Gloeobacter violaceus PCC 7421: one gene and its partner. The protein of the gene in region 1 interacts with the protein of each later gene in a pairwise test. Links are inferred from orthologs where the notes say so. Each region holds a gene or a part of one and is shown on either strand. Other genes may lie near its edges.

Evidence for each region.
Region 2: the proteins of dnaB (region 1) and dnaA interact in binary tests that used the Escherichia coli proteins (3 or more experiments, as listed by UniProt). The link is inferred for Gloeobacter violaceus PCC 7421 from one-to-one orthologs.

What each region holds. Positions count from the first base shown.
Region 1 is NC_005125.1:32,808-36,065, reverse strand. The notes cover bases 305-3,242. They hold dnaB (replicative DNA helicase), read left to right. Parts: upstream 305-677; coding sequence 678-2,807; downstream 2,808-3,242. Other genes in these bases: GLL_RS00165 (ATP-binding protein), read right to left, coding at 2,819-3,242; GLL_RS00175 (isoaspartyl peptidase/L-asparaginase), read right to left, coding at 305-528. In the rest of the region: more of GLL_RS00175, read right to left, coding at 1-304; more of GLL_RS00165, read right to left, coding at 3,243-3,258. UniProt on the Escherichia coli protein: The main replicative DNA helicase, it participates in initiation and elongation during chromosome replication. Travels ahead of the DNA replisome, separating dsDNA into templates for DNA synthesis.
Region 2 is NC_005125.1:1,582,674-1,585,789, reverse strand. Bases 71-2,866 are described here. They hold dnaA (chromosomal replication initiator protein DnaA), read left to right. Parts: upstream 71-702; coding sequence 703-2,031; downstream 2,032-2,866. Other genes in these bases: GLL_RS07670 (YgfZ/GcvT domain-containing protein), read right to left, coding at 2,032-2,866; rpmH (50S ribosomal protein L34), read right to left, coding at 307-441; rnpA (ribonuclease P protein component), read right to left, coding at 71-303. Also shown: more of rnpA, read right to left, coding at 1-70; more of GLL_RS07670, read right to left, coding at 2,867-2,898; murein biosynthesis integral membrane protein MurJ, read left to right, coding at 2,987-3,116. UniProt on the Escherichia coli protein: Plays an essential in the initiation and regulation of chromosomal replication. Binds in an ATP-dependent fashion to the origin of replication (oriC) to initiate formation of the DNA replication initiation complex once per cell cycle.

The DNA of each region.
Region 1 (3,258 bases):
AGTAGCGGCGGCAAGCCCGCCTTCGCCGTCCACCGCCGCCGCCCCCACCGTGCCGTGGGTGCCCGCGTACTGCCCCTCGAAGCGCTCGTCCGCCCAGCGCCGGATCACCTCCGGTAAGGCCGGTTCGTGCACCGCTTCTCCGAGGGCGCGGGCCAATAGCTCGGCACCCTGCGGATCGAGAAGCCGGTCGACGCGGTTTTGCAGCTGCTCGGCCAGGCGAATCGGGTTTTTGAGGTAACGGGCGTTGACCAGGCCGCTGAAGCGGTGCTCCCGACCGTCCATCAGCGCGCAACTGAGGCGAATCTGGCCGTCGCGCTGGATGGTGGCGCCGGTACCCGCGTTAAAGAGCGGGCAATCTTCGAGGAGTTCACAGGCGCGCACCACCGCCTGGCGGGCACCGCCGTTTTTGAGCACCTCATGGGCGTCTTTGAGAATCTCCTGCAGCGCCTCGCGGCGCACCTGTCGGCTCGATTGCTCCGCCTCGGTCGCCCCAAGTCCACCATGAATAATCAGTCCTGGCCGTGGCATCTTCTCGCTCCTTTTTGCTTTGCTTATCTTACGGGCTGGGGGACGGCACCGGAGGTCCGGCGCAAGGATCGGGGCTTTCGGAGGCGAAGCTTTGCATCTGGGCGCTAGATATAGAGTAATATGGCGAACTGAAACGAAGGCCCGGCTCCATGACCTCATCCGAACTCGACCTGCGCATCGAAGAGCGCCTGCCGCCCCAAAACATCGATGCGGAGGAGACGATTCTGGGGGGACTGATGATGGATCCGGAGGCGCTCACCCGCGTCGTCGAACACCTGAGACCCGAGGCGTTCTACGTCGAGTCGCACCAGATCATCTACCGCGCCGCCCTGGCGCTGCACGCTCAGGGAAGACCCACCGACCTGCTCACCCTGAGTGCCTGGCTCGAAGATAACAAGCTCACCGAAAAGATCGGGGGCCGCACCTACCTGCGCCGCCTCACCGACGCCGCCATCAATACGATCAACATCGACGGCTACGGCCGCCTGGTATCGGACAAGTACGCCCTGCGCATGCTCATCCGCGCCGGCCAGGAAATCGCCGCCCTCGGTTTCGATAGCGCCACCGAGATTCCAAAGCTGCTCGATCGAGCCGAACAAACGCTCTTTGCCGTTACCCAGGAGCGGGTGCAACGCTCGCTGGTGCCCGCCTCCGAAGTGCTCATGAACATCTTCGAGCAACTGGAGACCCGCTACCAGGACGGCAGCAACGTCTTCGGCATCCCCACCCACTTCTACGATCTCGACAACTACACCCAGGGCCTGCAGCCGTCCGATCTGATTATCGTCGCGGGCCGCCCCGGCATGGGCAAGTGCTGCGCAGCCGATACCCCCATCGCCGATCCGGTCACCGGCGCGCTGGTCACCATCGAAGAAATCTACCGCCGCGGTGAGGCCGGAAAATTGGTGGAAGTGCTGACGCTGTTGGGCGACGGCAGACTGGCCCGCGTCGAACCGAGTCACTTCGTAGACGACGGCATCAAGCCGGTCTACCGCGTGCGCACCGGCCTCGGGCGCGAGGTGAAGACGACCCTGACCCACCCCTACCTGACCCCGACCGGCTGGAAGCCCCTCGCCGAAATCGCCGCCGGGGCGCGCATTGCTGTGCCCTGCCGCATCCCGGTTTTCGGCAGCGAGAGTCTGCCGCCCAAAGAAATCTCGCTGTTGTGCAGCCGGGCCACCCGGGATAACCGCATCCCCGACCCGGTTTTTCGGCTGCCGAGGGCGCAACTGGTCGCTTTTTTGAAGCAGCTCTGCATCACCGCCGACTCCGCCCGGGTGAGCGACCGGACCGTCGAATTTACTTCACCCTCCAAGTCTTTTTGCCACCAACTGCAGCATCTGCTGTTGCGCCTCGGGGTGCTCTCGGCTCTGCGCGAGGTGTCCGGGATATTTTATCTGGATATCAAACCCGCCGCTGAAACGCCAATCAAACCCGCCAGCCTTTGGAGCCAGGATCTCGCTCACCATTGCGACCTCCACTGGGATGAAATTGCGTCCATCGAGTATGTGGGAAACGAGCAGGTCTACGACCTGACGGTGCCCGTCACCCACAACTTTGTCGCAGCCGATATCTGTCTGCACAACACCGCCTTTTCCCTATCGATCGCCCAGCGTATCGCCCAAAAAGCCGGTTTGCCGGCGGTGGTCTTCAGTCTGGAAATGTCCAAAGAACAACTCGTCCAGCGCCTGCTGTGCTCGGAAGCGGGTGTCGAAAGCCATCGGCTGCGGGCGGCGCGCATCAGCGAAAACGAATGGCAACGCATCGGCCAGGCCATCGGTGAACTGGCCAGTATTCCCCTCTACATCGACGATTCTCCGAACGCAACCGTCACCGAAATCCGCTCCAAGGCCCGTCGCCTGCAGGCCGAGCAGGGCGGACGATTGGGACTGGTGATGATCGATTACTTGCAATTGATGGAAGGGGCAGGATCCGACAACCGCGTCCAGGAGCTGTCGAAAATCACCCGCGGTCTCAAGGGCCTAGCCCGCGAGTTGCGCGTGCCGGTAATGGCCCTCTCGCAGCTATCGCGCAGCGTCGAAGCGCGCACAAACAAGCGGCCCATGTTGTCGGACTTGAGAGAATCGGGGTCCATAGAACAAGACGCCGATATCGTCTTAATGCTCTACCGCGACGACTACTACAACCCCGACTCACCGGATCGCAACATTGCAGAAGTCAATATCGTCAAACATCGCAACGGTCCCACCGGTACCGTGAAATTGCTCTTCGAAAATCAGTTCACCCGGTTTTTAAACCTGACTTCCGGCAACCACTGACAGCAGGGATGTCAGCCGGTGGCCCACTCAGTCCCCACCACCGGAAGCGCCCAGCGCTCGATGGCGGCGGTCAACTGATCGCGGCGTACCGGCTTGATCAAACAGTCGTCCATACCCGCCGCCAGACACAGATCGTACACCCCGGCGCTGGCGTTGGCGGTGATGCCCACGATGGGGGTGCGCCGGGCCGAGTCTTCGCGTCTGCGGATCTCGGCGGTGGCCTGGAAGCCGTCCATGACCGGCATCTGGCAATCCATCAGCACCAGCGCAAAGGAGCGGCTCGCCAGCACGGTGAGGGCCTCCGCGCCGGTCTCGGCCACCTCCGCCCCGCAGCCGAGCCGCTCGAGGTGCCGCAGCAGCACCTTTTGATTGACGGCGTTGTCTTCGACGATCAAAATCGGCCCGTACTGGGGCAGCCGCACCGTCATGGGTGCGCTCGGCGGCGGCGGTT
Region 2 (3,116 bases), 1.6 Mb from region 1 along the record:
GCATATCTCCCCGTAGGACGGCACGAAGGCACCCTCCGGCTGGGGGCGGACCACTATTACAATTTTGTATCCAGACGCCAGTTTCAGAAGCACCCGGCGCAAAGATTCGCGAATCAGTCGCCGGTAGCGGTTGCGGCGCACGGCGTTGCCGACTTTGCGGCTGGTGGTAATGCCAATCCGGGTTGGGGCAGGAGCGGCCTTCAGCACCAGCAATTGCAGATGGCTACTCGTATAGCGTTTGGCGCGACGATGCACCAATTCGAAGTCGCGCCGGGCGCGCAGGCGGTGCTCGCCGGGCAGCAAAGACTAGACGGCCAGGCGATGGCGACCTCTGCGGCGACGGGCCGACAGCACGCGCCGTCCGCTTGCCGTCCGCATGCGCGCCCGGAAGCCGGAAGTCTTCTGGCGCTTGCGGGTGGTGCCACCCAGCGTTCTTTTCATCGATATCTATAAACGCAGCGTTTCGCATTATAACTGAGTGGTGCCGCGCTGGCAAAGCGCCTTGACCAAGTTTTCGCCTGCGCCGGGTCCGTATCGAACAGGACAAAACATCGCAGCGACGTGGCCGCTTGACCACGTTTTGCCGATGGGCGGACACGCGTGCAAATCGCAAATTGAGGATGGACGGATGGCGGATCTTTGGATAAGATTGCACACTAAAGCGTCGGCGTCCGGCATAGATATATTTAGGTGTAAACATTGGTGGAAACGCTCTGGGATGGTATCCTAAGTCACCTGAAGGGCCGGCTCAGCCGTCCCACCTTTGAAACATGGATAAAGCCGGCAACGGCCCAACAATTCGAGCAAGACTGTCTGATCATTCGCACGCCGAACCCTTTTGCACGCAGTTGGTTACAACAGCATTACGCCGGCGCGATTGCCCAGGCAGGTGAACAGGTAATCGGCCGACCCATTCAAGTTGATTTCATCGTTTCCGAGCAGTCCGAGGAGGCGTTAAAGCCTGTCATAGAGCGAGAGCCTGCCCCGGCTGCTCCGCCTGCCAATGTCGCTTCGCTCAATTCCAAATACACTTTTTCGCGCTTCGTGGTTGGGGCGAACAATCGCATGGCCCACGTGGCGGCTCTTGCCGTGGCGGAGATGCCGGGTTGCAACTATAACCCCCTGTTTTTGTGCGGTGGCGTTGGATTGGGGAAAACCCACTTGATGCAGGCAATTGGTCATTATCGGCTCGATATCGATACAAGGACCAAAATTGCTTATGTCAGTACCGAAAGATTCGCCAATGAACTTATCGAAGCTATCCGGCGCGATGCAATGCAAACCTTTCGCGAGCATTATCGCCGCGTCGATCTGTTGATGATCGACGATATTCAGTTCATCGAAGGCAAAGAGTACACCCAGGAAGAGTTTTTCCACACCTTCAACGCCCTCTACGAGTCGGGCAAGCAGATAGTGATCGCCTCCGATCGCCCTCCCCAGCTGATCCCGCGTCTGCAGGAGCGTTTGTCTTCTCGCTTTTCGATGGGACTGATTACGGACATTCAGCAGCCCGATATCGAGACGCGCATGGCGATCCTTCAAAAAAAGGCCGAGTACGAGAACATGTTCGTTCCGCAGGATGTCATCCACCACATCGCCTCCGCCTACACCACCAACATTCGCGAACTGGAGGGGGCGCTCATCCGGGCGGTTGCCTACGTGTCGATTTCGGGGCTGCCGATGACCGTCGAGACGATTAGTCCAATTCTCTCGCCACCGCGCACCCGCGGCGAAATCACCGACGAAGCGATCCTCGAACTGGTCTGCGACGAACTGAAGGTGAGCGCCGAGGACATGCGCAGCGACTCCCGCCGCCGGGATATTTCCCAGGCGCGGCAGCTGTGCATGTATCTGCTCAGAAAGTACACCGATTTGAGCCTGCCCAAGATCGGCCAGGCCCTGGGCGGCAAGGACCATACCACCGTTCTGTACGCCATCGACAAAATTGAGCAATCGAAGATCCGCGACCCCGAGGTGCAGCGCCTCCTGCAGAGGCTGGGCAACCGCCTGGAGGCGGACGCCCGCCACTAGCTACGGTGCAAACGGCAAAGCGACGACGGCAACTTCCCGCTCCCCCGCCTGCACACGCCCGCTCGGTTTGGCTTTCTGCCAGCGGGTTCGGGCGAGGGCAATGTGCGCCTTTTTTGTCTCGCTATAACCGGTGCTGGTCACCACGCCCACGTAATCGCCCTCCAGGGTCAGCTCGGTTCCAGCTTCCAGCGGTTCTTCGGCCAGCAGTCCGACCAGCTCCTGGGCGGGGTGGCCCACGAAGGTGGCCCGTGAGATCACTTCCTGGCCTGTGTAGCAGCCTTTGTCGTGGGAGATGGCGCCGTCGATGCCCAGATTGAGCGGGATCAGATTGTCGTTGAGTTCTTTGTCCCAGGCGGGAAGGCCCTGCTCGATGCGCCAGGCCTCGAAGCGCTCCGCCTCCAGGGGTGCCGGCGCAAACTCGGAGGGCATCCGCACGAGTTCCAGCCGGTAGTGACCCGGTGCCAGGGTGCTCAGGCGGGCGGGCAGCCCGTCCAGTGCAAAGTCGCGGTATCGGCCGGGTTCAGGGATCGGCTCGAACGGTGGTGCCGAGCTGAGCAATTCGAGGACGATCGCTTCGCGCGGCTCTAATACCACATCCTCGCTGAAGACATAGCGCTCCAGGCGCGCCGCGAGCGCCTCGGCGCAGCCCGACGGCACCGCGAGGGTGTAACCGCCGTCCGCTTGCTGATACAGATCAAAAAAGGCGACGAGTTTGCCCTGTCCAGTCAGTAGTGCCCCGGGGATGAATTTTCCCGGCTGCAGGGTCTTAAGGTTGCAGGTGAGCACCCGCTGCAGGTAGTCGGCGGCGTCCTTGCCCCGGACGCTCAGTAGCTCACGATCACTTAGAAAATAGCCTTCGAGAGACATTGCGTTACGGCCTGGTTTTCTTTCAGGCTAGCAGCGCTTGCCCCGGCACGGCAGACCGTAAAATTGGCTGGTTGCGATTTGGGGCGCGGTGGGTACGACTCGACGATCGTTGCTGGGAGTGGCGGGGCTCGTCGGTGCGGCAACGGTCCTCAGCAAGTTCATCGCCCTGTTTCGCGAGCAATTTATCGCCGCGAGCTTCGGGGTGTCCGCCGGGGTGG